3 regions of the Bradyrhizobium sp. JHI2711 genome follow, and region 3 is predicted to be linked to each of the others. Evidence: predicted binding sites of a transcription regulator. Region 3 holds the regulator's gene; each other region holds the start of a gene.
What was found. The regulator LexA, encoded in region 3, represses DNA repair genes until DNA is damaged. The targets are predictions, from matches to a motif close to TGTTCNNNNTGTGTTCNG.
Positions count from the first base shown of each region.

Region 1: the regulator LexA is predicted to act here: its motif matches at 6,427-6,444, upstream of ACTEK7_RS24600 (ribonuclease T2 family protein).
Region 2: the regulator LexA is predicted to act here: its motif matches at 5,905-5,922, upstream of recA (recombinase RecA).

Region 1 is NZ_JBPZPT010000003.1:488,148-497,763, reverse strand. It holds gene ACTEK7_RS24635 (molybdenum cofactor biosynthesis protein MoaE) at 1-230, opposite strand, end outside; gene moaD (molybdopterin converting factor subunit 1) at 235-486, opposite strand; gene pgsA (CDP-diacylglycerol--glycerol-3-phosphate 3-phosphatidyltransferase) at 483-1,100, opposite strand; gene uvrC (excinuclease ABC subunit UvrC) at 1,198-3,264, opposite strand; gene ACTEK7_RS24615 (outer membrane protein) at 3,515-4,138, shown strand; gene ACTEK7_RS24610 (cold-shock protein) at 4,209-4,424, opposite strand; gene ACTEK7_RS24605 (23S rRNA (adenine(2030)-N(6))-methyltransferase RlmJ) at 4,703-5,563, opposite strand; gene ACTEK7_RS24600 (ribonuclease T2 family protein) at 5,687-6,379, opposite strand; gene ACTEK7_RS24595 (hypothetical protein) at 6,501-6,962, opposite strand; gene ACTEK7_RS24590 (hypothetical protein) at 7,147-7,452, shown strand; gene ACTEK7_RS24585 (DUF3617 domain-containing protein) at 7,499-8,029, shown strand; gene ACTEK7_RS24580 (ATP-binding protein) at 8,200-9,588, opposite strand; gene ACTEK7_RS24575 (response regulator) at 9,609-9,616, opposite strand, start outside.
Region 2 is NZ_JBPZPT010000005.1:228,234-237,849, forward strand. It holds gene ACTEK7_RS31700 (hypothetical protein) at 1-292, opposite strand, end outside; gene ACTEK7_RS31705 (hypothetical protein) at 395-796, opposite strand; gene ACTEK7_RS31710 (PilZ domain-containing protein) at 1,145-1,393, opposite strand; gene ACTEK7_RS31715 (HdeA family protein) at 1,595-1,888, shown strand; gene ACTEK7_RS31720 (PaaI family thioesterase) at 2,003-2,467, opposite strand; gene ACTEK7_RS31725 (hypothetical protein) at 2,831-3,127, shown strand; gene ACTEK7_RS31730 (hypothetical protein) at 3,226-3,480, shown strand; gene ACTEK7_RS31735 (hypothetical protein) at 3,511-3,699, opposite strand; gene ACTEK7_RS31740 (DUF2798 domain-containing protein) at 3,934-4,185, shown strand; gene ACTEK7_RS31745 (hypothetical protein) at 4,732-4,902, opposite strand; gene ACTEK7_RS31750 (hypothetical protein) at 5,060-5,260, opposite strand; gene recA (recombinase RecA) at 6,014-7,102, shown strand; gene ACTEK7_RS31760 (hypothetical protein) at 7,207-8,190, shown strand; gene ACTEK7_RS31765 (hypothetical protein) at 8,200-9,198, shown strand; gene ACTEK7_RS31770 (hypothetical protein) at 9,253-9,616, shown strand, end outside.
Region 3 is NZ_JBPZPT010000001.1:362,972-372,587, forward strand. It holds gene gltX (glutamate--tRNA ligase) at 1-823, opposite strand, end outside; gene ACTEK7_RS01755 (glutamine--tRNA ligase/YqeY domain fusion protein) at 989-2,665, shown strand; gene ACTEK7_RS01760 (SgcJ/EcaC family oxidoreductase) at 2,683-3,069, shown strand; gene ACTEK7_RS01765 (ComEC/Rec2 family competence protein) at 3,193-5,472, shown strand; gene ACTEK7_RS01770 (GAF domain-containing protein) at 5,479-6,420, opposite strand; gene ACTEK7_RS01775 (hypothetical protein) at 6,638-7,072, opposite strand; gene lexA (transcriptional repressor LexA) at 7,462-8,163, opposite strand; gene ACTEK7_RS01785 (molybdopterin molybdotransferase MoeA) at 8,340-9,548, opposite strand.

The DNA.
Region 1 (9,616 bases), on a different contig from region 3:
GGCCAGCGCGAGACGGCCTCGTCGGCGTGGCGCCTGATCTCTTCCTCCGCCATGCCGGGGTAATGTTCGAGCGTCAGCGCGGCGACCGTGGCGCTGTCCTCGTCGGCGCGGCAGATGCCGGAAAATGTCACCACAGCGCCGATATCCGTCCGGCTGCTCGTCAGGACCGAGATCTCGCGCGCGATGTCGAAATCGTCTTCCTGGATACGGATGGTGACGGGGCAGGTCATGAGGCTAGCCGCCGGTCATGGGCGGGAAGAACGCGATCTCGCGGGCGCCTGCGATGGCGGCGTCCTGCTTGACGTGAGCGCGGTCGATCGCGGCGCGGATCACCTTCGGCTTCTCGAACGCGTACGCATAGGCTTCGCTTTGGCCGGAGAGCCAGGCGATCAGCTCCTCGACGGTGCGCACGCTCGCGGGAGGCTCGATCGTCTCTTCGGCCTTGCCGACGCGCTCGCGCACCCAGGCGAAATACTTCACCTTCATCCCTCGTCCTCCTTGATGAGGTGATGGATGCCGGCGCGGAAATAGTCGTAGCCGGTGTACATGGTGAGGATCGCCGAAGCCCACAGCAGTGCGAGCCCAATCATCGAGACCACCGGCACCACCTGATCGCCGGCTGGGCCGGCGATCAGGAAGCCGATCGCAACCAGCTGGACCGTGGTTTTCCACTTCGCAAGCTTGGTCACGGGCACGCTGACACGGAGCGCAGCCAGATATTCGCGCAGGCCCGAGACCAGGATCTCGCGGCACAGGATCACGATGGCGGCCCATAGCGACCAGCCGTGAATGATGCCGTCCGCGGCCAGCATCAACAGGCAGGAGGCGACCAGCAGCTTGTCGGCGATCGGATCGAGCATGCGGCCGAAAGCCGATTGCTGATTCCAGATCCGCGCGTAGTAGCCGTCGAGGTAATCAGTCACCCCTGCGGCGATGAAAAGGGCGACCGCGAGCCAGCGCAGCCAGAGCGGCTGATCCAGAATCGACTGCGCATAGATGCATCCGACCACGACCGGGATCGCGGCGATCCGGCCATAGGTCAGGATGTTGGGGAGGGACATCGCGCGGCTGGTCGTCCCTCGTGTGGTGGCGATGTTCATCCGTCCTACCAATACCGCTGCTGCCTGAACGTCAACCGTCCCGCGCCCCAAATGAGGTGCGGACACGACGATCATATGACTGCGGTCCCCCTTTAGTTCATCCCGGTTGGGGATGGAAATACTCGAAAATCCTGCGCGCGCTCTCGGCGCTCACCCCCGGAACCTTGCCGAGATCGGCGATCGAGGCCCGTTCGATCTCCTTCAGGGTTCCGAAATGGTGCAGCAAGGCACGTTTGCGTGACGGGCCGATGCCCGGAATCTCCTGCAAACCAGCCTCGCGGATGTCCTTCTTGCGCAGCTTGCGGTGCGAGCCGATGACGAAGCGGTGGGCTTCGTCACGCAGGCGCTGGATGAAATAGAGCACGGGATCGCGCGGCTCCAGCTTGATCGCCTCGCGCTCCGGCATGAACAGGGTCTCGCGGCCGGCATCCCGGTCCGGTCCCTTGGCGACCGACATCAGCGACACCTGGGTCAGGCCGAGATTGGCGAAGATCTCGCGCACGGCGTTGAGCTGGCCGCGGCCGCCGTCGATGATCACGAGGTCGGGCCATTGCGGGAAATCGTCGTCCTTGGCCTTGTTGCCTTCCTTGGCGGCATCCTCGGGCGGATTGATCAGGCGCTTGAAGCGGCGCTCCAGCACCTCGCGCATCATGGCGAAGTCGTCGCCGGGCGTGATCCCTTCCGACTTGATGTTGAACTTGCGGTACTGGTTCTTCACGAAGCCATCGGGACCGGCGACGATCATGGCACCGACCGCGTTGGTGCCCTGGATGTGGCTGTTGTCGTAGACCTCGATGCGCTTGGGCACGTGCGGCAGGCTCAGCGTCGCGGCCATGGCCTCGAGCAGCCGGCTTTGCGTCGCGGTGTCCGCGAGCTTGCGGCCGAGCGCCTCGCGCGCATTGGTCAGCGCGTGGGTGACCAGCTCCTTCTTCTCGCCGCGCTTGGGCGCGGTGACCTCGACCTTGTGGCCAGCCTTGATCGATAGCGCGTTGGCGAGCAGCTCGCTCTCCTCGATATCGTGCGAGAGCAGGATGTTCCTCGGCGGCGGCTTGTCGTCGTAGAACTGCGCCAGGAAGGACCCCAGCACCTCCTCCGGCGTAAAGCTCTTCTCCGCGCGCGGAAAATAGGCGCGGTTGCCCCAGTTCTGGCCGGTGCGGAAGAAGAACACCTCGACGCAGGAGAAGCCGCCCTCCTGGTGGATGGCGAACACGTCGGCTTCCTCCACCGTGCGCGGATTGATGCCCTGCTGCGACTGGATCGCCGACAGCGCGGCGAGGCGGTCGCGGTACAGTGCGGCGCGCTCGAATTCCAGCTCGTTCGAGGCCTTCTCCATCTCGCCGGCGAGCTCCTGCTTCACCGCATGGCTCTTGCCGGAGAGGAAATCGCTGGCCTCGCGCACCAGCGTCGAATAGCCGCCGAAATCGATCTCCCGGGTGCAGGGTCCGGCGCAGCGGCGGATCTGGTGGAGCAGGCAGGGCCGGGTGCGGCTCTCGAAGAAGGAATCGGTGCAGGAGCGGATCAAGAACGCGCGCTGCAGCGCCGTGATGGTGCGGTTGACCGCGCCGGCGGAGGCAAACGGGCCGAAATAGCGCCCGGGCCGGGTCTGCGCACCGCGATGTTTCAGGATCTGCGGCGCCCAATGGTCGCCGGTGATCAGGATGTAGGGGAACGACTTGTCGTCGCGAAGCTGCACGTTGAAGCGCGGCCGCAGCTGTTTGATCAGGTTGGCTTCCAGCAGCAGCGCCTCGGTCTCGGTCGTGGTCGAGACGATCTCCACCGTGACGGTGGCCGCGATCATGCGCAGGATGCGGGCCGGCAGCGGCGCACTCTGGCGCGCATAACTGGACAGGCGCTTTTTGACGTTCTTGGCCTTGCCGACATAGAGCACGTCGGCGTTCGCATTGAGCATACGATAGACGCCGGGCGAGGTCGGTGCGAGGCGGACCGCGCGCTCGATCGCCTCGTGACCGGTCGCGAGCGGGCCTTCGCCGACGGCGCCGCTCTCTTCCAGGATGTCCGGCAGCAGGGCATCGTCCTCGTCATCGCCCCCTACCGCCGCGGGATCTACGTCCGGCCCGGCCAGCCGCTCGGGCGGCGTGTCGCTCGCAGCCGGCGGCGCCTTGCGCGCGCGGTCGTCCGGATTGTCGGGGGAATCGTGAACCATGGGACGAATTTAGGCGCTGGGGGGACTGATTTGAAGTTCCTGCCATGCGGCACGCACAGAGGATGGCGGGCAGCTCCCGGTAACGCTTCCTTAAGTCTGTTAAGCGGGCGGTAACCCGGCTTAACAGCCCTTTAACTTAAAACTCTCGATAAATCCTACGCGAAAAGCTCTTGGTTCCGTAACCATGCGGTTTTGCTCGCGCGGCGGCGCGGGCATCGCTCGGGTTGCGACAGTGGCGTTGGAGTGAGTGATGAAGAGGCTCGTTGTGGGCGCAGCCGCGTTGGTTGCAGCCGGCTGGACAGCTTCGGCAGAGGCCGCCGATCTCAGTTACGGGCAGCGCGCGCCCTATACCGTCAATCAGCCGCTTAATGCCTATAGCTGGGCGGGTCCCTATCTCGGCGGCAATATCGGCTATGAATGGGGCTCGGTCGACAACAACCCCACCAAGCCGTCCGGCTTCGTCGCCGGTGTGCAGGCCGGCTACAATTTCCAGAACGGCCCGTGGGTGTTCGGCGTCGAGGGCGACATCCAGGCCGCCGGCGCCGACGACACGTTTGCGCCGTGGAAGTTCTCCAACCCGTGGTTCGGCACCCTGCGCGGCCGCGCCGGCTATGCGTTCAACAACGTGCTGTTCTACGGCACCGCCGGTCTCGCCTTCGGCGAGCTGCGCGCACAAACCTTCGGTTGGTCGGAGTCGCACACCAGTGCCGGCTGGACCATCGGCGCCGGTGCGGAAGTCGGCCTCGCGCCGAACTGGAGCGCCAAGCTCGAATATCTCTACATCGATCTGTCGACCAGCCAGTTCGCAATCACAGGCGTGTCAAACGGCTATAGCGCCAACGTTGTCCGCGCAGGCGTGAACTATCGCTTCTGACATCCAAAGAAGAAAATACCGGACCAGCCTCCCGGCCGCTCGCGGCCGGGATTTTTTTTCGCCAGGCTTGCTAGGAGAGGATCACCAGATTGACCGCCTTCGGTCCCTTCCCCTTCTTGTCCGGTTCGACTTCGAAAGTAATACGCTGTCCTTCGGCGAGGTCCTTCAGTCCCGCCCGCTCCACAGCGGTGATGTGAACGAAAACATCGCGACCGCCGTCGTCAGGCTTGATGAAGCCGTAGCCGCGCTCGCCGTTGAAGAACTTGACCGTTCCCGTCATGGCCATCGGGAAACTCCCCCTCATTGCTCCTCCGTCGCGACGCAGACTCACGTCGCGACATGACCGGGCCTTACGGAGCCCGGGAGCTGGCCATCCTTGGACGGACCTGATCGGTCCGGCGGGATCTTTCTTAGGGCCTTCACTCCGCCGCAACCATTCGCGGAAGCGGAACGTAAAGCCAGTCACGGAAATAGCATAATACGGTTCTTTGCAGATTGACTACCGGTCCTGCATATTTTTCCCAAGAATGCCGGAGTGTTACGGCTTGGCGTCAATGCTTGGCGCTAAGGCTTGGGCACCTCCAGCCGGAATCTGGCAGCACCGCCCTGGCCGAGCGGTATTTCCAGCTCCGGCAGAATGGTCTTGAGCTCGCCGTGCAGCGTGTAGGGCGGGTTGACGATCAGGAGACCGGTGGAGGTGAGGGCGGCGCTGTCGGCTTGCGGCGCGACGCTGAATTCGAGGCGCAGGCATTTTCCAGGCGGCTTTGCTGCAGCTGCGAGCCGCGCCACGGTTTGCGCCAGCGTGTCGGTGGCGCGCCGGTTCTTGGCGGGATACCAGATTACGTAGATACCGGTCGGCCATTTCGCGAACGCTGCCGAGAAGGCTTCGCCGAGCCGCTCGAACTCGTCCTTGGCCTCGAAGGGCGGATCGATCAGCACGAGGCCACGCCGCTCCTTCGGCGGCACGAAGGCCGGCAGCGCCACCCAGCCGTCGAGGTCGACCACGCGGGCCTGCTCGTCGCGGCGCAGCGCATCGATCAGCGCTTTCCGTGCCTTCGGCTCGAGCTCGCAGGCGACGAGCCGGTCCTGCGGCCTGAGCAGGCCGCGCGCGATCAACGGCGAGCCCGGATAGGCCTTGAGCTCCCCCTTTGGGTTGAAGGCGCGGACGATGTCGAGATAAGGCTTCGTCAGCGCTGCGCTCTCGTTCGACAGGCGCGCCTGCAGCAGCCGCGCGATGCCGGTCAGCCATTCGCCGCCGCGGCGCGCCTCGTCGCTGTCGAGATCGTAGAGGCCGGCGCCGGCATGGGTGTCGATGACGCGGAACGCTGCCGGCTTGTCCTGCAGATAAGTGAGGATGCGCGCCAGCACGATGTGCTTGATGACATCGGCGAAGCTGCCGGCGTGGAAGGCGTGGCGGTAGTTCATGGCGGAGAGGACTACGTTGTCTGGCGCGATCCTAACCCCTGTCATTGCGAGCGCAGCGAAGCAATCCAGAAATGCGTCCGCGGAGGCACTCTGGATTGCTTCGCTGCGCTCGCAATGACTGAGCTACCCGCCCCTGATCGGCGGCATCGTCACCTGGTCGCGGCGGCAGGCGCGGCGCTCGATCTCGTCGCAGGCGCGGAATTGCAGGTCCTTGCTGAGGCAGATGCGGACCTCGGACAGCCGTGTCCGGTTGCAGGTGACCGAGACGGCGGCATTGCTGAGACCCGGATTGGCCTTGACGAAGGCCTCCTCGACCTCCGCCGGCGCGACGGTCTTGGCCTGCGCCAGATCGAGATATTCGGGCGGGATCTTGATCGCAGCGCGCGCCTTGCGGATCATCTCGAAATAGCCGCGGCCCTCCAGCCCGGAGCAGGTGCCGTGCTTGTCCCATTCGTTGAAGATCAGGCCCGGCGCCGGCATCAAATCGAGCATCGAGGAGACGATGTTGCGGTTCAGCCGCGGCGCCGGGCGCTGGCAATACTCGGGGAAGCCGTTTTCATATTGCGGCCACAGCCCATGCACCACGAAGGCGTAGGGCCGTCCGCCGCATTGCATCTGGGACCGGCCGCCCCGTTCGGCCGCTTCCTCGCAGAACGAGGGCGACCACGACAGCGCCAGCACATAGAAATCGAACTCGCCCGGGGCGTTCTGCCGCTTGTCCTGTGCCTTCGCACCGCCGGCGAGGCTAGCCAACCCCGCAGCAAGAGTGAGCGAGATCATCAAACGGGACAACGAACGCAATCTGAAGTGAAACATGGCGACGCCCCTCAACTAGACTGTGCACACACAGCCTAGCAGGCGATGGGAACATTTCAAGAACAAAATTGGGGCGGCAGTCGTCGGCTGGCTGATCAGCCCGAATCCGCCGCTGTTGGGATCAGGGCTTCGCGGCGCGGCAGGCCGGATTGTAGGCCCAGTTGCGGTCGACGCCGACGACGCACCATTCGACACCGTTGCCGTAGGAGGCAAAGCCGCCATCCTCGATGATCGAGAAATGCACCTTGCGCGCCTTGCCGTCATTGAGCATGGCCTCGCCGGTGCAATAGCGCCGCGGAATGTTGTCGGACTGCCAGGGCCGGAACGCGGTCTCGCGAACGGCGGAGAAACCGGTGATCTGCAACGAAGAATTCCAGAACGTGTATTCCTTTTCGGCGAACTCGTGCACGATCCTCGGCAGAGCCCAGTCGCAAGGGGCGACGGCACCGTCATAGCGCGGCCCGCTCAGCCAGAAATTCAGCTCCAGCGGATTGGCGGCCCTGGCCTCGCCGAGCGACAGCGCTCCCAACATGAGGCCGAGCACGGCGGCAAAGCGGAGCGATTTCAGGGAGGGGGCGCGCATGGTCAATCCGGACAGCTAAGGTCTTGCGAAGGCTGGACGGTGCCGCGAAGGTTGGGGCGGGTCAAGTGCAGCGCGGCAACACTTCGCCAGGACTTGACCAGGATGTCGCGGCCAACAGGGGTTCGGTTCTTTTCACGTCCGTCCCGGCACCGTAGACTGGCGCCAGCCAATTGGAGTGACGGGAATGCGAATCATTGCGGCCGCGGGCCTTCTTGCCAGCCTGATAGTCTCGGGCATGGCGAGCCAGTCGGCGCGCGCCGACATCTTTTCTCTGGTGCCGCCGTTCAAGGGCAACGACACCGGCGGCATCATCGCCTATTCGATGGCGACCCAGGTCGATGCGCGTCAGGTCGCCGTCGATCACTGCGCCCGCTACGGCAAGGTCGCGAAATTCCTGGGCGTGCAGGCCTATGAGGGCGGCTACATCTCGTTCTCCTGCCGCTGGGTGCCCTATGGCGCCGCCGACCGGCCGATCCGCACGCTGTACTGAGGCGCTGTCGTAGGCGCCGCACCTCTCTCAGCCGGGAGCTTCCCTCATGACGCGCAAACTCGCTTTGCTCGGCTCGACGCTTTGCCTCGCATTGTCGGCAGGCAGCGCCGGCGCCGACGAACTGCCGCTGCGCAAGGCCGGTCTTTGGGAGATGAAGCTGGTCACATCGGGCTCGCCCATGCCCGAGATGACCATGCAGCACTGCACCGACGAGACCGTCGACAAGGAGATGAGCAACAACGTCTCCCCGATGGCCAAGCAGATCTGCGCCAAGCAGGAGATCAAGAAGACCGCGACCGGCTATGTCAGCGATTCCGAGTGCAGCGTCGCCGGTGTCAGCACGACCTCGCATGCCGAGATCACCGGAGACTTCAACTCGGCCTACACGGTGAAGACGACCTCACACGCCAAAGGCGGCGTTGCCGGTGCGGCGGGGCGCGATAGCACGACGACGCTGCAAGCCAAGTGGCTCGGGGCCTGCAAGCCGGATCAGAAGCCCGGCGACATCGTCATGCCCGGCGGTTTCAAGATGAACACGCGCGACATGGACAAGCTGAAGGCGCTGCTGCCGAAGTAGGTGTGCTCTTTCCCTCTCCCCTTGTGGGAGAGGGTGGATCGCCGCAAAGCGGCGAGACGGGTGAGGGGTTTCTCTCCGCGAATTCAATGAGACTTGGACGCGCGGAGAGATACCCCTCATCCGGCGCTTCGCGCCACCTTCTCCCGCAAGGGGAGAAGGGAAGACCGCACCTACACCGGTATCCGCACGCTTGCCCTCAATCCTCCCATCGGGCTGTCACCGAGCGTGATGTCGCCGCCATGCGAGCGGGCGATGTCGCGGGCGATCGCGAGGCCAAGGCCGGTGCCGCCTTCATCCTGGTTGCGGGCGTTGTCCAGCCGCAGGAACGGCTTGAACACCTCTTCGCGCAAGTGGGCGGGAATGCCCGGGCCGTCGTCATCGACGGTGACGGTCAAATAACGGTGATCGCGTTGGCCGGTGATGGCGATGTTCTTGCCGTAGCGCGCTGCGTTGGTGACGAGGTTGGCGAGGCAGCGCTTGAACGAAGCCGGCTTCACCGTCACCACGGGCAGGCCGTTGAAGGCGACGGTCGCGGTATGGCCGTGACGCTCGGCATCGCTGCGCAGCTCCTCGAGCGCCTGCGCCATGTCGGTCGGCTGCGACTGCTCGCCGGAATCGCCGCGGGCGAACGCAAGGTAATCCTCCAGCATCATCGACATTTCGTCGACGTCCTTGCGCATGCCTTCGAGCTCGGGGCTGTCGCCGATCAGTGCCAGCTCGAGCTTGAAGCGGGTCAGGATGGTGCGCAGATCGTGGCTGACGCCGGCGAGCATCGCGGTGCGCTGCTCCATCGTGCGTTCGATGCGCGACTTCATCTCCAGGAAGGCGACCGCCGCGCGCCGCACCTCGCGCGCGCCGCGGGGGCGGAAATTCGGGGCCTCGCGGCCCTTGCCGAAACTCTCGGCGGCGTCGGCGAGGCGCAGGATCGGCTTGATCTGGTTGCGCAGGAACAGCACCGCGACGATCAAGAGGATCGAGGACGTGCCGACCATCCAGAACAGGAAGATCTCCGAGTTCGAGGCATAGGCGGCGCTGCGCTGCGCGAACACGCGCATCACGGCGTCGTCGAGCTGGATGCGGATCTCGACCAGGTTGGAGCGGCCGACCGTGTCGATCCAGAACGAGCGGCCGATCTGGCGGCCGAGCTGCACCGACAGCGTCTGGTCGAGCAGCGAGAAGAACGGTTTTGGTCCCGGCGGCGGCATGTCGCCGGCAGGCAGGAAATCGACCACGAGGCCGAGTCGCTGCTGCGCGATGCGGCGGATCTCGGTGCGGTCCTTGTCCTGCGGATAGCCCTTGTAGACGTCGATCAGCGCGGCGATGTCCTGCACCACCGCGGCCGACAGGCGGCGCGTCACCGTGTTCCAGTGCCGCTCCATGAACACGAAAGCGACGACCGATTGCAGCACCACCATCGGTACGATCATGATGAGGAGCGCGCGGGCGTAGAGGCCGGTCGGCATCCAGCCCTTGAACGCGTTGCCCATCCAGCCGTTCGCGGCGGAGACGCGGCCGGCGGCGCTCTTCAGAAGCGTCAGGCCGGTATCGATCGTGCTCATCTGGCGCGCTTCACTGCGGTTCAGGGCG
Region 2 (9,616 bases), on a different contig from region 3:
GCGCGCGAATGCCGACGCCGGCGCGCGGGCCGTCATCGTAGTGGCGATGATAGCTCCGGCGCTCATAGTAGCGGTCGCGCGGCATGTAATTGTAGGAATCGCGCACGATCACGCGCGACCCGCCGCGCGTGCGATAGCAGCGACCATCCTCGTCGCAGACGAGTCGCACCTGCTGCACGAGATCCGGATTGGTGTATTCGCTGGTCGTATAGATATCGGAAGCCTTGGCCCCCGAGGCGGCGGCCAAGGCCCCCACGCCTGCCAGCAGCGCAATAGTCAACGTCCTCATCATGTCCTCCTCGAAACTGCCCTCGGCGGTAACAAGAAGGGGAGGCGGTGATCGTTCCGGGTCATCTACAGGTTTTTCCCGGAACCTGTCGTCAGGGGCGGGTTCCTAGATCGGCTCGTAAGTCTCCGTGCCGCAGATGTCGTCGGCGTCGGCGCGCCGGCGGTCCACGACCCTGCCGTCGTTGATCGTCACGATGTAGGTCTGGGCGCCGAGCGACGTACCGGTCGCCGAGGTGAGCTGCGCGCGGACGCACGCGGTCCAGCCCGGTCCTCGCAGCTCACGATGCGGCGGGGCGACGTGAACCTCGCGCGGATAGGACGTTGCGAGAAAGACGACGTCGATCTGCTCGCGCACCACGCGCTTGACGTCGGGCGGCGCTTCCGGCGGCTGCTCGGGCTCCTTCATGCGCATGAATTCCGGCACCGGTGCGCGGCTGTCGGCAAAGCCGCAGGCACCGAGCGCAAGCGCGCCAATGAGCAGCGCCGCATGAGCAATGATCCGCAACATCCGTGAAAGGTCCCCTGCGGGCCGACAGATAGGCACGAATGCGATCGGACGAAGTCCAGGCCGATCAAGATTTGCTGAGGTCCCGGAACCCGGACATCGCTATTCCGCGATTGGGGGCTGGCTTGTACCCCAGAGGTGGGGGATTGCGGTAATGCGGATTCTGGTCATCACGCCGCCGTGCTGGCGCTGAGGGCCGCCTCAGCGCAGGCGCAGTGCCCGCCCAATGACCGCGTCGAGTCGATCGACGTTGCGGGGCTCATCATCGCTCGCGGGTGTTACGCGCGTGATTGCGAGCCAGTCATGATGGTGGTGTGCACGCGATGCGAACCTTCGTTCACATCGCGCCCGCTATTGCACGAAAGCGAGGCCGACGCGCTTGTCGCTGCGCCAAACTGTGCGACAATGCCGTACGAAATGGTCACAGGCGATCGAGAGCGTGACCGATTGCGGCAACATGACGGGAGTGTCGAGGTCGATCGCCGCGCCGCCCGCCGACATGTTTCGCACCGTGCAAGGAATGCCGCTGTTTTCGAACGTGATCTTTCCGCCCTTGAAAACACGGTGACGTTGCGATGTGCGCTTCTCAATCATCTGCATCAGTCCTGCCGATGAGTATGAAGTAGTGCATAGAAATTACGTTGAACTAAACTCAATACTGGCGCTACTTGCACGGCGTTTCAGACTTTGTTTACGACGTTGGAGCGGCGAGCCGCTCCCACGAACCTGCCCAAAGAGCCTACCCAAAGAGCCTACCCAAGTGCCTTTCCTTTATGGCGCGACGCGCCGATGGAGATATTGATGAAGACTTCGCTTTCGATTTTGTTCGCCGCAGCGCTCTCGCTGGCCTCGATGCCCGCCCACGCCGTCAAGTGGGACCTCTCGACCATGACCTGCAAGCAGTTCCTCGAGAGCGGCGAGGACAACATCGGCGTCGTGCTGACCTGGATGGACGGCTGGTACAAGGGCGACGAGGACAATGCGATCATCGACACCGACGTCTTCATCGAGAATGCCAAGAAGTTCGGCGCCTATTGCGGAAAGAATCCGACCGTCAGCGTCGTCACCGCGGCCGACGAGATCCTCGGCAAGTGACATTGCCGGCGCAATGACGGCAAGCGCGATCGCGCTTGCTGTCCCGACACGATTTCCATCGAGAGCCGCCTCGAGCCTTGCGCTTCGCGCGGCTCTCTTGTTTTCAGGGCGCGTTCACCCCGGCAGCATCGCGAACGCGCTCGACACCATCGCGGCCGGCTTGCCGTCGGCGGCCGAGAGCAGCGTGACGCGGCCAAAGCTCATGGTGCGCCCGAGCCGCACCACGCGCGCATCCGCCAGCACGTCGGACGCGGCGATCGCGCGCATGAAATGCGTGGTCTGATCGACCGTGGTCATGGGACGGTAGCCGCGATTGGCCGCGAGGATCGCGATCACCATCGCGGTATCGGCGAGCGCCATCAGGGCCTGGCCGCAGACCACGCCGCCGTTGCGGCACAGCCGCTCCGAAAACGGCATGCGCAGCAGCGCGCCGGGCTGCCAGTCCGGGTCGTCCGCGGGCTGTACATGCTCGATGCGCTCGACCGCGAGGTTGAGATCCTGGACCCAGGGCGCAAAGACCTCGCCGAGGATGCGACTGGCGTCGGCGGGGCCGAACTCGGCTTCTGGCTGCGTTTGCATTGCTGTCGCGCTCTCCTGTGTTGCCGGATGTTTCACCGCATTGTGCGCGCATCCGCGAGGCAAAGTCACCCGGTCTGGCGCCGGCCGCCTCGGCTTGAAAATGCCTGACTTGGCCCGATATGATGCCTGGCTTGGGTAGGGGTGGATGATGTTGCGTCGCTGTATCCTCGTCTTTGGCATGGGCCTGCTCGGTCTCGCGCTGAGCGGGTGCACCAAATGCGGTCCGATCTGGGACGATTGGCTGCAGGCGCCCAAATCATGCCGATCGGATCGGCACTAGCTGCCACCGGGTCGTGACCGGGCTGACGAGGATGACACGGCGCGGGGCGATCCGCGCCTCATGGAAGACTTAAGGAGTGGATGATGAAGCTTTTCCGTTTGGCCGCGGTGCTGGCCGTGCTGGCGGGACCTGCCTACGCGCAAATGCCCAACATCAACTTGATGCAGGATGCCCCGAGCAAGTCGCCGGAGGAGAAGGCCATCGAGGCCGAGCGTGAGAAGGCCTACAAGGAAACGCTGAAGAAGATTCCGGATACCAAGGCGTCCAGCGATCCCTGGGGCGGCATGCGCGCCGAACAGCCGAAGCAGCCGGCGGCGCCGAAGGCGTCGGCCGCGACCAGTGCGCCGAAGAAGGCCAAGAGCGGGACGGCCGCCAACTGACCCGTTCCGGGGAGGCACAATGCTCCTCGGAAGGACTCCTCTTGATCCGGCCCGCGCCCTACATTGTCCGTAACGTAGTGCGCAGAGGAAGGCAGGACATGGCCGATCGTCCGCGGGATCTCGCCGAGCGGATGGCGCGCCGGCGCAAGGCGGCCGGCAAGCCCGGCCAGTCCGCCGGCGATGGCTATCTGCGCGAGACCTTCACGCTGCCGCGGGCGGCGGCACGGGAGCGGGCGCAGGCCTTCTTCGCCCGCTACCCCAAGGCCGGCTATATGAGCGAGGTCGAGACCTGGCGCGAATTGCCCGGCGGCGATATCGAGTTCACCATGCGTCGGCTGCCCAGCGCCGACTGACGCGCGCTATGACGCAGAAGGCGAAACGGTTCAGGCCGTCTTTCGCCCGATCGCCTTCAGCTCGCGGTCGATGCGCAGCTGCACGCGCCGGATCGCCAGCAGGTCGATCCTGGTCTCGGTCTTGCCGGTCTTGATCCGGTCGCCGATGCGGAACTGCCACTGCCAGACTCCGGGAATCGCCGTCTTGGCGATGGTGAACTCGACGCCCCTGTGATTCATGGTCACCTCCCACGATTCACCCTTGTGCCTGCAAACATGTTGGTCGTCGCAATATTCCGCAGGCAAGAAAAATGTCGCCCGCGCCTCCGTGGTTCTCCGACCATGAACAAAGTTCCTGGAGCCCGGCCGGGGTGCATCCGGCGGTCCCGCATCGCGGTTCCAATCGAAGCGCCGGATCCGCTCGACGGCATGTGCCTTGCTTGCCGATCACGGGCAAGCAACCATGGGCGCCTCATGCTCGGCATTCCCCGCCGCTACTCGCATTTCGTCTTCGGCATCATCCAGTCCGGGCTGACCTCGCTGATCGCGGCGGGGATCGCCAGCTTTCCCGCCGGCAGCCCGATGCTCTTCGTGCGGCACTGGATGGTGTCCTGGCTGATCGCATGGGCCGCGATGCTGCCGGTCGTGCTGCTGGCGGCGCCCGCGATCCGCGCCTTCTCGCTGCGCCTGACGCAGGAGGAGCAGGAGCCCCGCGCCGGCCGGTAGCCGGGCGAGCTAGCCGGCTGGCTGACGAAAGCAGGCGCGCGAGGCCGCAGACTGGCCCCGTACCGGTCCCAATTTCGACATCCGTCCGCACCACTGCGGACACACCCGTCGGCAAGATTTTATCCGTTCGGCGCAGCCATGGGGGAAACGTGGCGCGCCGGAAACGGGGTGGCATCATATGGATAACGTAGAGCGGTCATTCGCCGCCGCGACGGCGGCTGGCTTCGTCGTGCTGGTGATAGGTCTGGTTCTGCTGGCGGTGCTCTAGCAGGCGCTGCTGCAGACGGAACTGACGTGCCGGGCCGTCCTATCGAAGGCGCCGGCGCGCCTTGCCTCTCAAAAGTGGCAAAACAACCCCATGCACAGTAGGGGTCCTGGCGATTTCATCGCTTCGCCAATGGGTTATGGGTAGTATTTAGCTACCTGGTGGATCCGCGGTCGCGGGCCCCGACCGGCGATGCCGATCGGAGGTTCCGGCCAAGGACCGGAGCGGAGTGCCGCATCGCGGGCGGCCTGGCCGGCACCGGACGCCGGTCCTGGCAGTGCCTAATGAACCTTGATCTCGTTCAGCGGCAGATGGAGCTCGGCGGCGCGCTCTTCACGGTCCCTCTTGCGGAACTCGTTTTCCTTGCGCTCGAACTTCACCATCTCCTCCTGCGCCGCCTCCAGCATCGGCTTTCGCCTCGGCGTATCGTGCAGCGTGTCGTTGTTTGTCATGACTAGAGATCCCCAAAAGTTGCGGTCCCATCCCCACAGAAAACCGGAGACCGCGAAAAGGTTCGGTGCCGCAGGATTACGGAAACATGACGGCGCCCCAGTCGCGCGTCGTTGATCCCGGTCATGGTCGCTTCCAGGAACCCGACGGAGGCCCGGTTTATTTCGGCGGCTGCAGCCCCGGCGATTTGACCCAATCGTTGAGATGATTGGCAACGTCGGCCTGGCGGGCCTTCTTGAGCAGCGCGTCTCGCTCCGGCCCGGGAGGTAGCTTGGAGGCCTGTTCGCGGATCTGCTTCACCCATGCGGACAGCCGGTCCTGAAGGGTCAGTTGCTGCTTGAAACGTCGTCGCTTGAACATGGCGCGCTCTTTCCGTGCGATGAGGCGGGAGCGCGAGGTGAGCGTTCTCATCACCGATAGTGGCCGGGGTCCGCGCGGTGATGATGCATTAGGATCCGGAAATGGATCCGCGTCTGTTCAGTTGTGCACGCAGAGCAAAGCGGGGAGCGTGACGATCCAGCATGGCTGGTTTGTCAGAGGTTGATTTATCAACCGAAAGAGGCCGCCAGACGAGGCGGCCTCCGGTCATCCCAGGAACTTGCCACCAGGGCACCGAATGAGGTTGCGGTGACGGCGAGGAAGGCCACGAAATACCATAGGCGATGCATGCCGCGGCAACGCGGACGCGCAGCCATGGTTCATGAAGCTGTTTCGAACAGCTCTGTGGTCTTCTGGTCCAGTCGGCAAGACAAAAACCCTTGGGGCTGTCCTAATTAGGACACCCGCAGAGACAGATTAGAACAGTTAGAGAATTCTCCCCTTGAAGCGGATTGGCTGGGCCATTTTGATTTCCATCGCATCGGGTTTGGCTTTCGTCTTGTTGACGAAGCCGAATTGTTTCCGCGGTACCGAGCGCCTGACGCTAACCGGCTGGGAATGTGTTCAGGACAGGCCGCCGCTTTGACACTGCTGAGGGAAATTAGGGCAAAGGGGAAAACCCGCAAAAGAACATATTGCGAACTGAGAACAAATGGGGTACATTGCTTTTATCGCCGAGCTGCCTCGCAACCGTTTGTCCCTCACGCGAATCCTCGCCATAAGGAGCACGACCCAATGTCCGCAACTGCCCTGCGTATCGTCGAAGGATCTTCCATGGACAAGAGTAAAGCTCTGGCCGCCGCGCTCTCCCAGATCGAGCGGCAGTTCGGCAAGGGCTCGGTGATGAAGCTCGGCAAGAACGACCGCTCCATGGACATCGAGGCGGTGTCCTCCGGGTCGCTCGGGCTCGATATCGCGCTCGGCATCGGCGGCCTGCCCAAGGGACGCATCGTCGAGATCTACGGGCCGGAATCCTCGGGCAAGACCACGCTGGCGCTGCATACGGTGGCGGAAGCGCAGAAGAAGGGCGGCATCTGCGCCTTCATCGACGCCGAGCACGCGCTCGATCCGGTCTATGCCCGCAAGCTCGGCGTCAACATCGACGAGCTCCTGATCTCGCAGCCCGACACCGGCGAGCAGGCGCTGGAGATTTGCGACACCCTGGTGCGCTCGGGCGCCGTCGACGTTCTCGTGGTCGATTCGGTGGCGGCGCTGGTGCCGAAGGCCGAGCTCGAAGGCGAGATGGGCGATGCGCTGCCGGGACTTCAAGCGCGGTTGATGAGCCAGGCGCTGCGCAAGCTGACGGCCTCCATCAACAAGTCCAACACCATGGTGATCTTCATCAACCAGATCCGCATGAAGATCGGTGTGATGTACGGCTCGCCGGAAACCACCACCGGCGGCAATGCGCTGAAATTCTACGCCTCCGTCCGCCTCGACATCCGCCGCATCGGCGCGATCAAGGAGCGCGACGAGGTGGTCGGCAACACCACGCGCGTCAAGGTGGTCAAGAACAAGCTGGCCCCGCCCTTCAAGCAGGTCGAGTTCGACATCATGTACGGCGAGGGCGTCTCCAAGATGGGCGAGATCCTCGATCTCGGCGTCAAGGCCGGTATCGTCGAGAAGTCCGGCGCCTGGTTCTCCTATGACAGCCAGCGCCTCGGCCAGGGCCGCGAGAACGCCAAAGCGTTCCTCAAGGGCAACCCCGACATCACCGCCAAGATCGAGACCGCGATCCGCCAGAATTCCGGTTTGATCGCCGAGCAGATTCTGGCCGGCACGCCGGAGCGCGACGCCGACGGCGAGGAGCCGGCGGACGAGTAAGACCTAACGCGAAAATTTTTCGCGAGGAGCGGGCACTGAGGACGTTGAGTTGCCGACGTCTTCGGTGCCCGTTTCGTTTTGCGTCGCGTTGATCAGGTGGTGCGATGAAGCGGCTGATCTTGACTGGCTGGGGCGGCGGGAGTGATCTCGGTCGATCGGGGTTGGCCGAGATCGTCATACCTTTCCATTTTCAATTTGAGTGGGGGCCGCTCCCGCCGGCGGAAAAGCTCTCAGCTTATTTGGCTGCCCAAACCGCAGAGCTAGGCCATGCCGAACATTGGTCGGATTGGGTCCGCTGGTCCCGCGGCGCCAAGGGCCGCAAATTGTCGCTGGCCGAATTTTGCGAGCCGTATGACGAGATCGAACTCTGGTTCGGAGCGACTCCGCGCGACCAATTGCAACTGGTCTGGTTGCTCGATCACCTCAGCAGCTATCCTGCGCTAGCGCAGAAGCTCGGGCTGCGATTGCTGGACTCCGATCTGTTTTTCAGTCCCGATTATGATTTCGCCAAGGGCGAGCCCCATATTCCTGTTATGGACGTTGCTGCGGAGGAGTTCGAGACTGCCAAGTTGGCGTGGTCGGCCTATCGCGCGCGGACGCCTGAGGCTTGCATGGATTTGCTTCACCGCGATCTGAGTGCCTTGCTGATGCTGCGGCCGGTTTTGCTCGATCTGCTGGCGGAACTGCCGTCACCCAGGACCGGGCTTGGTGCGACCGAGACGCGATTGCTTGAGATGCTTGCCAGAGGGTTTGCCAACACGAACGGGTTGTTTCACCTGCGCTCGCAGCGGCGTACCTATGTGTTCGGAGAATTTGAGTTGGGCTCGTTGCTTGAGGGGCTAGCGCTCGGCCCGAGGCCGGCCGTGGCCGGCTTGGGCGACGAACTGCGCACGATCGACCCTAAGAATTTGAGGGCTCGGCATGAAGTCTATCTGCGCAGCCGCCTTTCGCTGACCGAGTTCGGGAAGGCTGTCCTGGCGGGCCATGACGACTTCAGCCGTTACAATCCGATCGATCGTTGGTGGGGTGGCACGCATCTGACCAACGATCGGCTGTGGCGCTCCGGCCCTGTCCTGACGATGCCCTGAGAGGCTGACGTGACGCGGCTCATTGTGACAACAGATTCGTCCGCCGCCGGCGCGATACAGCGGGCCGGCCTTGCCGACCTCGTCCTTGCGATCGAGCGTCGCTTGGTCTGGGGACCGCCGCCCACGCAAACGGAATGCCAGGCATTCTTCTCCCCGCGCGTGGCTCAGCCGAACGGCCTGCACTGGCTCGACGACACGCCGGTTTGGCGCCTGGAAAGGTCTGGGGTGAAGGGGCGCGGACTGATTGATCTGTTGTCCGAATGTGGCTCGGCCGAACTATGGATGGGGCCAGAGCCGAACGCACAATTACTTCTGCTCTGGCTACTCGACCATTGCGGCATCGAGGAAGCGGCATTGTCCAAGCTCGCGATACGTCACCTGGACCTTGCCGTAGGCGATGTCGCGCCAACGCAACTGGCGAAGCTGAACCCACCGATTGTCAAGCTCACGAAAGATCACCTTGAACTGGCTGGTCGCGCCTGGCGAGCTTACCGTGCGCCGACGCCGCAGGCCTGGTTCGATCTCCTCGAAACGGATTTGCGCCTGCTTCCGCAGCTCGAGCGTTGCGTCGTTGATCTGCTCGAAGAGCTTCCCAACGTGACCAGCGGCCTTGGGGCCACGGAAACGCGGATTCTGGAATTGATCGCGCCGGGCGAGGTGCAGTCCTTTGATGTGTTCCCGGGATATCAGAAGCCCAACGAGCGTCGCGTCTTCGATTACTGGGAAGTTGGCGCCCTGCTTGATGGACTAGCACGATGCGAGAGGGCAGCGGTCGCTGGACTGGACGAAGGCCCGTTTTCCCTGGAGATGCACGACGATTCGAGCCGCCTCCAGCGGTACAAGCAATCCCGCTTGTCGCTCACCGCGTTCGGCAAAGCGGTGCTTGGCGGCGATGAAAACTTTTGCCGCCATAACCGAATCGATCGCTGGTGGGGCGGCATCCATCTGACCAACGACCGGCTGTGGCAGTGGGACCCCGAGGCCCTCTCACTCATCGCGCCTGATTAGTGCGTAACTCTTCGCTCAGAGTGTTCTTGTATTGTATCATTTCGAGAGGCAATCGTGTCACATTTGATCCTGGCAACGAACGATCGTGCGGAGGACACACTTCGCCAGTCCGGCGTTGCGAACGTCGCGCTCGGGTTCTATCCGCGGTTCGTCTTGGGGGAACTGCCTTCCGACGAGCAACTCTTGAGGGGGCTGGAGCGCCGATCGGAAAAGCACCGCAATCCCGGCGATCATTGGCTCGATGACGTTTGTCGCGGTGCACTCGACGGCTTCGGCACGCGCGATATTGGTTTGTTCGAGCTGTGCGAGAAGTTCGACTCAATTGAAATATGGGTGGATGCTCGGCCCAATGATCAACTTGTGCTCGTCTGGCTGCTGGACCTGATTCGTCCTCACAGGGAGATCACGAGCAAGCTGA
Region 3 (9,616 bases):
CGTGGCTCCAGCCGAGCCGGACCAGGTAGTTGCGCAGCGCAGCCGGCAGGTACCCCATCGCGCGGTAGGCATCGACGCCGAGCGCGCCGTGCCGCTTGGAGAGTTTCGAGCCGTCCGGGCCGTGGATCAGCGGGATATGGGACATGCTGGGCAGCTCCCAGTCCATCGCATCGTAGATCTGCTTCTGGCGGGCGGCGTTGATCAGGTGGTCGTCGCCGCGGATCACATGGGTGACGCCCATGTCGTGGTCGTCGACCACCACGGCGAGCATGTAGGTCGGGTTGCCGTCGCCGCGCAGCAGGACGAGATCGTCGAGGTTCTCGTTCTGCCAGACCACGCGGCCCTGGACCTGGTCCTCGATCACGGTCTCGCCGGTCTGCGGCGCGCGCAGGCGGATGGTGGGCTTGACGTGGCTCGGAGCCGTGGCCGCGTCGCGGTCGCGCCACATGCCGTCATAGAGGCGGGTGCGCCCCTCGCTGCGCGCCTTCTCGCGCATGGCGGCGAGCTCTTCGGCGGTGGCGTAGCAACGGTAGGCCTTGCCATCGGCGAGCAGCTGCTCGGCGACCTCGCGGTGCCGGGCGGCGCGGGCGAACTGGTAGATGACCTCGCCGTCCCAGCCGAGCTCGAGCCACTTCAACCCGTCGAGGATGGCGCCGATCGCCGCTTCCGTGGAGCGTTCCCGGTCGGTGTCCTCGATCCGCAGCAGCATCTTGCCGCCGTGCTTCTTGGCATAGAGCCAGTTGAACAGCGCCGTGCGGGCGCCCCCGATATGGAGGAAGCCGGTCGGCGAGGGAGCGAAGCGCGTGACGACGGAATCGGACATTCTTGGCAGGGCCTATGCATTGGAGGCGGTGGTGTATAGCAGGAACGGGACATAACTAAAGGGCGACGGCGGACCCGGCAGGCCTTGCTTAAGCTCTTGTAAGCTCTTGGCGCGGCCACGCGAATTTGGCAGAAGGACCGCTGATTTCCCTACAGGATTTTCGTAATGATAGAACCGGTGGCAGCTGAGGTTGGGCGCGATTTCATTCGTGACATCATCCAGGCCGACCTCGATCAGGGCAAATACAAGGAGATCGTGACCCGGTTCCCGCCGGAGCCGAACGGCTACTTGCATATCGGCCACGCCAAGTCGATCGCACTCAACTTCGGCGTCGCCCAGGAGTTTCCGGGCCGCTGCCACCTGCGCTTCGACGACACCAACCCGGTCAAGGAAGAGCAGGAATATATCGATTCAATCCAGGCCGACGTGCGCTGGCTCGGCTTTGACTGGGGCAAGAACCTGTTCTTCGCCTCGGACTATTTCGACCGCCTGTACGAATGGGCGGAGCAGCTGATCCGCGACGGCCTCGCTTATGTCGACGACCAGACCCAGGAGGAGATCCGCCTCTCGCGCGGCACGTTGACCGAGCCCGGCAAGAATTCGCCGTTCCGCGAACGCTCCGTGGAGGAGAACCTCGACCTGTTCCGCCGCATGAAGGCGGGCGAATTCCCCAACGGCGCGCGCGTGCTGCGGGCCAAGATCGACATGGCCGCGGGCAACATCAATCTGCGCGACCCAGTGCTGTACCGCATCCTGCATGCGCACCATCCGCGCACCGGCAACGCATGGTGCATCTACCCGAGCTACGACTATGCCCACGGCCAGTCGGATGCCATCGAAGGCATCACGCATTCGATCTGCACGCTGGAGTTCGAGGACCACCGACCGCTCTACGACTGGTTCATCGAGAAGCTGCCGGTGCCCTCACAGCCGCATCAGTACGAATTCGCGCGGCTGAATCTCACCTATACGCTGCTGTCCAAGCGCGTGCTGACCCAGCTCGTCCGCGACGGCCATGTCGCGGGCTGGGACGATCCGCGCATGCCGACCATGGCGGGCATGCGTCGCCGCGGCGTGCCGCCGGCTGCACTTCGCGAGTTCGTCAAGCGCATCGGCGTCGCCAAAGCCAACAGCGTGGTCGATGTCGGCATGCTGGAGTTCTGCATCCGCGAGGAGCTGAACCGCACGGCGCAGCGGCGCATGGCGGTCTTGAAGCCGCTCAAGGTGGTGATCGAGAATTATCCGGAAGGGCAGACCGAGGAGCTCGAGGCGATCAATCATCCCGACGATCCCTCGGCCGGCACGCGGAAGATCACGTTCGGCCGTGAGCTCTATATCGAGCAGGACGACTTCATGGAGAACCCGCCGAAGAAGTTCTTCCGCCTGTCGCCTGGCAACGAGGTGCGGCTGCGCTATGCCTATTTCGTCAAGTGTACCGGCGTGATCAAGAACGACAAGGGTGAGGTGGTGGAGCTGCGCTGCACCTATGATCCCGCGACCAAGGGCGGCAACGCGCCCGACGGCCGCAAGGTCAAGGCGACCATGCACTGGCTGCCGGCGGCGGCCTCCAAGCCGGCGGAGATCCGCATCTACAACCAGCTGTTCGCCAATCCGAGCCCGGATGCCTCGAACTTCGCGACCGATCTCAACCCGAACTCGCTGGAGATCCTCGCCGATGCGCGGGTCGAGGCGTCCGTTGCGGAGAGCAATTCGACCGAGCCGATGCAGTTCGAGCGCCAGGGCTATTTCGTGCGTGACAAGGACTCGACGCCCGGCAAGCCGGTGTTCTCGCGCACGATCGGTCTGCGCGACACGTTCGCGAAGGAAGTCGCCAAGGGTTGAGAAGGGCTGAGCAGGACATGAGCAGCGAGGCCGACGCCATCGTTTCCGCCATCATCGCGAAATGGTGCGCCGGCTTCGCGACGCTCGATGCGGCCGCGCTGTCCTCGCTCTATGCGAAGGACGCATTCTTCTTCGGCTCCAACCCGAAGCTCTATCGCGGCCGGGACGGCGTCGCCGAATACTTCAACGGCCTGCCGCGCTGGCGCAGGCCAAGCGCCGCGTTCTCCGATGTGCACGCCGCGCAGGCCGGCCCTGATCTGATCAACATGGCCGCGAAGATCACGTTCGATCTCGCGGGCGAGCGGGATGATCTCGTCGTCAAAATGAGCTGGGTCATCATCCGCGAGGACGGCGAGTGGAAGATCGTCAATCACCACGCCTCCTCGCAGGCGCCGCTGATCTAGCAACGGGCGCCAGCCCGGAGAAAAGTAGGGCGCTCTTCGCCTGTTCCCGATCCGTACCGCTATTCGTGCAGCCGCACGGTCCGGTAGCCTCCGCAGCCGTCGCGTATCGTAAGGTGCAGGGGAATGGCGGAGCCGGGCCGGCCAGGACGGTCCCAGGGAGTTGCCGGGACGTGGCCGGTCGGCCGCGCTACCCCGGCCGGCGGTTTTGCGCCGGTGGGCTTTGGCATCTGGCCGGCGATCATCGAGACGCTGCGCCAATGGGCTCGGGGCGAGGCCGGGCCTGGCCGGCTGTTGCCGTGGGTGCCGGTCGCCTTCGGCGGCGGCATTGCGCTTTATTTCGCCGCCGATCATGAGCCGGTGCTGTGGGTGGTTGCCGCCACAGCCATCGCGCTGATGCTCGGCGCGGTGCTGCTCCGGCGGAGCCGGCTGTTTGCGCCCGCCATCATGCTCGCGGCGGTCGCGGCTGGTTTTGCCGTGGCGACCTGGAAGACCGCGCGTATCGCGCACACCGTTTTGGCAAAACCGCTCTATTCGGTGTCGCTGTCGGGCTTCGTGGAAGCGCGCGACATCCGCGAGCGCACCGATCGCTTCGTGCTGCGCGTCAGCGCGATGGAGGCGCAGCGCAGCGACGTCAAGCTCGAGCGCGTCCGCCTCTCGGTGCGCAAGGGCACGGCGCCGGAGGTCGGCAGCTTCGTGCAATTGAAGGCGCGGCTGATGCCGCCGATCTCGCCGGTGCGCCCCGGCAGCTATGATTTCTCGCGCGACATGTTCTTCCAGGGCATCGGCGCCTCCGGCTTCGTGATGGGCGCGATCACGGCGTCCACACCGCCGGATGGCGGCGGCCTGCGGCTGCGCTATGCCGCCTTCATGCAGGGCCTGCGCGACGCGATCGACGCGCGCATCCGCGCAACGCTCGAAGGCGACAACCGCGCGATTGCGACGGCGCTGCTCACGGGGCGGCGCGATGCGATCACCGCGCCCGTGAACGATGCCATGTTCGTCTCGGGACTCGGCCATGTGCTGTCGATCTCCGGCTATCACATGGCGGTCGTCGCCGGCGTCGTCTTCTTCGCGGTGCGCGCGCTGCTGGCCTTGATCCCGGGGCTGGCGGCCGGCTCTGCCATCAAGAAATGGTCGGCCGCCGCGGCGCTGGTCGCGGCCGCGTTCTACCTGTTGCTGTCGGGCGCGGAGGTTGCGACGCAAAGATCGTTCTTCATGACGGCGGTGGTGCTGATCGCAGTGATGGTCGACCGCCGCGCCATCACCTTCCGCACGCTGGCGGTTGCCGCGCTGATCGTGCTTGCGGTCGCGCCGGAGGCGTTGGTGCATCCAAGCTTCCAGATGTCGTTTGCGGCAACGCTCGGGCTGGTGGCGCTGGTGCAGATCGGCATGCCGAACCTGCTCGCATCGCCCGATCATTCCGCGACTGCGCGGATCGCGTTGTGGGGCGGCCGGGAGATCGCGATGCTGTTCCTGGCCTCGCTGATCGCGGGGCTCGCGACCACGCCATACGCCGCCTTCCACTTCCATCGCGTGACCCCATACGGCGTGCTCGCCAATCTCGGCGCCATGCCGGTGGTCTCGGCGCTGGTGATGCCGGCCGGGCTGTTGGGGCTGCTCGCGGCGCCCTTCGGGCTCGACGGCGTGTTCTGGTGGTTGATGGGGATCGGCATCGAGTGGATGGTCCTGGTCGCGCGCTGGGTGGCGGCCCTGCCGGGCGCCGTCGGCCGCATTCCCGCCTTCGGGATCGCGCCGCTGATCGCAGCGAGCCTCGGGCTCATCGTGATGGGCCTGTTGCGCACGCCCTTGCGCTGGTCCGGCGCCCTGGTGCTGCTGGCAGCGATCCTCTGGGGACTGTCGGTGCGGCAGCCCGATATCCTGATTGCCGGGGATGGCGCGAGCGTCGCGGTCCGGGGCGGGGATGGGCGCTTGCAGGTGATCCGCGCCAGCAAGGACAGCTTCCTGCTGAAGGAGTGGTTGGCTGCCGATGCCGATCCGCGCGATGCCGGCAACGCCTCGTTGGCGAGCGGGGTGTCGTGTGACGAGTCCGGCTGCGTGGCGCCGCTCGCGGACGGACGACTGATCGCGTTGGCGACGCGTATCGACGCGCTGGCCGATGATTGCAGCCGCTCCGCGCTGGTGGTGACGGCGCGGCCTGCGCCACCCGATTGCGCGGCGATGGTGGTCGATCGGGCGCGTCTTGCCAGTCAGGGCGCACTGGCTCTGACGAGACGCGGCGAGGGCTTTTCGGTGCAGGCGGTGAGGACGAGGGGAGCAAGCCGTCCCTGGCTGCCGGCCGGCGCCGGCGAGGGGGATTTCGACGGCAGCCTCGTGCCGAAGGCGGCCGTGCCCCGCAACCGGGACGCAACGCCATCGGAGGCCGACTTGCAGGCCGACGATTGACGCGGATCACAAATACCAGGCCAGCACGGCGTCAAGCCTTCCGTTGCCGATAACCGGCAGGGCCACCATTCGGCTCAGCCCGGCTGCGCAGGCTTCGGAGCCGGCGATCGAGCCGTCACAGGTGAGATCGTCGTTGAGCGCGGGCATGCCGGCGGCCCGGGCGCCGCCGATGCTGCCTTCGCCCCTGGCGATGGACTGCGCCGCATAGCGTGCGGCGAGGTCGGTCTGCGCGCTGCAATCGCCGGCGCGAAAGACCAGCGCCGAACGGTCCTCGTTCGGGACCCAGATTTCGAAGCGTCGTGCAATCGGCGTTGCCTGCGCGGAGAGGAATGTCAGAACCCAGGTCTGGTCGGTACCGGTTCGGTAGGGCACGCCGACGCCGAGATTGATCCCGACCTTGGCGGCATCCTCCCAGCGCAGGAAACTCTTGGCGTCGTGCAAGTCCTTGATGATCAGCGGCAGGCCCGCCTTCCAGGTGCGTCCGGGCAGGCCGAAGCCGCGCGGAAATCTGGTGTGGCGGGAGTTGAATTCGAACATGTCCGCGGTGCCGTAATAGCCATCGACGAGCCCCATCTCATGCGAGAGATCAGGATCGTTGTGCCAGAGTTCGATCGCGCCGACATGCGCCTCGTCGTCGCCGCAGAACAGCACCAGCACGGCTTGCAGGAATTCGCCCGCGAACACCGGCACCGCCACGCCGCAGGTGAGGCCGGCCGCAGCGGCCTGATCGGTCCGCTTGAAATAGGAGTTGGCGAATTTCGTGAGGATGACGGGGTGGCCACAGGCCCAGGCCTTGCCTGGAAGTCCCTCGTCATATCCGAAGTGCAGCTCTTCGCTGACGGCTTTGAACGCGGACAGCCCATCGTCGTAGAGGCCGCCGCCGAATTCCAGCCGCATGCGCGTCCGTTCGGGTACCCAGAGTTCAACGACGCGAATGAAGGTCTTCATCGAGCGTGTCCGCCGCCTCAAACCACGACAGCATCGGTCATTTGGCTGCGGAGCGGACGTTCAAAATGCGGGCAGCACGGCCCAAACTTCGTGCGACGACGAGGCGCGGCGGTGGGCTCGCCGATCGAATGTCCTGAAACACAAACTTACCGGGCTCGCCGGCCTCGGCCGGCGACGGCAATTTCAATCCCGGGCTCGGCCTGTCGGCCGAAGGGCGTCAGCCGATCGGCAGGCGCGTGATCGTGGGCCGCGTGTCGGCGACGATCTGCGGCTTGTGCTCGCGCTCGGGGGCTGGCTGCGTCACCGGCAATTGCAGCACGGTCGCGCGCTGGCCTTCGACGAGCTGCGTCACCAGCACGTATTTGCCGTCGGGGAATTCGATCGCGTCATGATGGCGATCGGGAATGTGCGGGTCGATCTTGCCGAACTTGCCGACGCGAGAGTTCACGGTGCGCGTCCAGATCCAGCGGTTGTCGTAGCGGACATTGTCGGCGAAAGCGAGCTCCGTCCCCGGCAGCAGACAGACCGCGACGGAGGGATCGGCTTCGGAAGCGAAACCGCGCGTCGAGGTGCCGCGGAAGGTTGTCGTGACGATCGTCTCGCCGACTTCGGCGGGGCGCGTCGCGACGGCATGCAGGCTGTAGTCACACATCGGGTGCTCCTCATGCTGGGATAGCGACCCGCGTCTCTTTCGAGGCGCAGGCCTCTATCAGAGTGGAAGCATACAACGCTCTGCTCGGTTATGGGCAAATCTGCGGCTCGCGTTCGCAGCACGCGATCACATTATCTTTCCCGGATTCGATAGGAACAAACCTCGCGTCCTTGCATTTGGCCGCAGCTATCAGCACTGCCGGCACAACTCTACCGGCGAAGCAGAGAGAGATTGCTGCGCGCCTGCACGGGCGAATGTCGCGCGGGAAGATGGACCGGACAGCTGGCGCAGAACCAGACAAACCATCCGGCCGGAGCGGACAAGTATCCGCTCCGATCCTGGATCGCCGATGCCGATCGAAGCGCGCGCGGCGCTTGAGACTTCCGGTATCAGTACTTCCGATAAAGCCCGATCAACTTGCCCTGGATCTTCACGCGGTTCGGCGGAAGAATGCGGACCTCGTAGGCGGCATTGGCGGGCTCGAGCGCGATCGAGGCGCCGCGGCGGCGGAAGCGCTTGAGCGTGGCCTCCTCGTCGTCGATCAATGCCACCACGATGTCGCCGGTATTTGCGGTCTCGTTGCGCTGGATCAGCGCCATGTCGCCGTCGAGGATGCCGGCCTCGACCATCGAATCGCCGCGCACTTCGAGCGCGTAGTGCTCGCCCGAGCCGAGCATGTCCGGCGGCACGCTGATGGTATGGCTGCGGGTCTGCAGCGCCTCGATCGGCGTGCCGGCGGCGATGCGGCCCATCACGGGTACCGCGACGGGGCGCTCGCCATCGTCCGCAGGCGGGCTGGAGCTCGCGCGCACCTTGCCGAGATTGCCCTCGATCACGCTCGGGGTGAAGCCACGGCGATTGCCGGCGGCGGCCTGGAGCTCGGGCAGCTTGATCACCTCGATGGCACGGGCACGGTTGGGCAGGCGGCGAATGAAGCCGCGCTCCTCGAGCGCAGTGATCAGGCGATGGATGCCTGACTTCGAGCGCAGGTCGAGCGCATCCTTCATCTCATCGAAGGACGGCGGCACGCCGCTTTCCTTCAGACGTTCGCTGATGAACCGCAGAAGCTCGTATTGTTTGCGCGTCAACATCTCGACCAAAGTCCCCCGGTTGATGTCGTTCGATTCCGACACGATGAAGTCGGCACTAAGCCGCTACATCCTCGAAACAAATCATGAACGGACACTATATGTTCGATATGTGTTCCGCAACTGCTTAATTTATGGTGAACGCGGCCAAGCTCGCGGAATGCGTGTGGCTGGGCGGCTCAGACGGGCAGCCGGAGCACCTCGCAAGGCGTGCCGGCCTCGGCCTTCGGCGCGAACGGTGCGCGCACCAGAAGTACCTGTGCCGCAGCGAGATTCGCAAGAAGGGAGGAGTCCTGATGGCTGACCGGAAGGGCGACGCGCGTGCCGTCGTCGCGCTCCTCCAGCCGCGCACGCAGATAGTCCTCGCGCTGGTCGTTGGCGGCGAGATCGCGGCCCAGCACGGCGCGCTCGCGCCGATGATGAATCGCTGAACGGCCCGACAGGGCGCGAATCAAGGGGACCATGAACAGGAAGGCGCACACGTAGGACGACACGGGATTGCCGGGCAGGCCAATCACGCGCATCGCGCCTATCCGACCGTGCATCATCGGCTTGCCCGGCCGGATCGCGATCTTCCAGAACGCCATCGCGATGCCTTCGCCCTTGAGCGCCTGCTGGACCAGGTCGTGGTCGCCGACCGAGGCACCGCCGGTCGTGATCAGGATGTCGGCGCCGCTCTCGCGCGCGCGGCGGATGCCGGCGGACGTCGCCTCCAGTGTATCGGCGGCAATTCCGAGGTCGATGGTCTCGGCGCCCTCGCTGCGGGCGAGCGCATGCAGGGCATAGCCGTTGGAATAGACGATCTGGCCGCGACCAGGCGTGGTGCCCGGCATCACGAGCTCGTCGCCGGTGGCGAGAACGGCAACCCTCGGGCGGCGGATGACGGCGAGATGCGGATGATTCATTCCGGCGGCGAGGGCGAGATCGCGCTCGGTGAGGCGGATTCCCTTGCGCAGCAGCACGTCGCCTTCGCGGAAGTCGACGCCTGCAGGGCGGATGTGCCGGCCGAAAATGGCGGCTTCCTTGATCGTCACATGTTTGCCGTCGGCAGCCGTGTCCTCCTGGATCACGACGGCATCGGCGCCGTCGGGAACGACGCCGCCGGTGAAGATCCGCACGGCTTCGCCGGGGCCGACGCTTCCCGCGAACGGCCGGCCCGCCGCGACCTCGCCGACGACGGTCAACCTCGAATCGTTTGCCGCGTCGGCCGTGCGCACGGCATAGCCGTCCATCGCCGACATCGCCTCCGGCGGCTGCGTGCGCCGCGCCGCGACATCGCGGGCGAGCACACGATGGTAGGCCTCGTCGAGGCAAACCATCTGTTCAGCCAGCGGCTCGACGCCGGCCAGCACCGCGGCAAGCGCGTCAGAAACCGGCATCAGGGCCACGGGCGAACTCCGCAACAAATCAGGACTGGGTCGGCAAGTTCTAGCCGAGCGGAGGAGCTGAAGCAAAA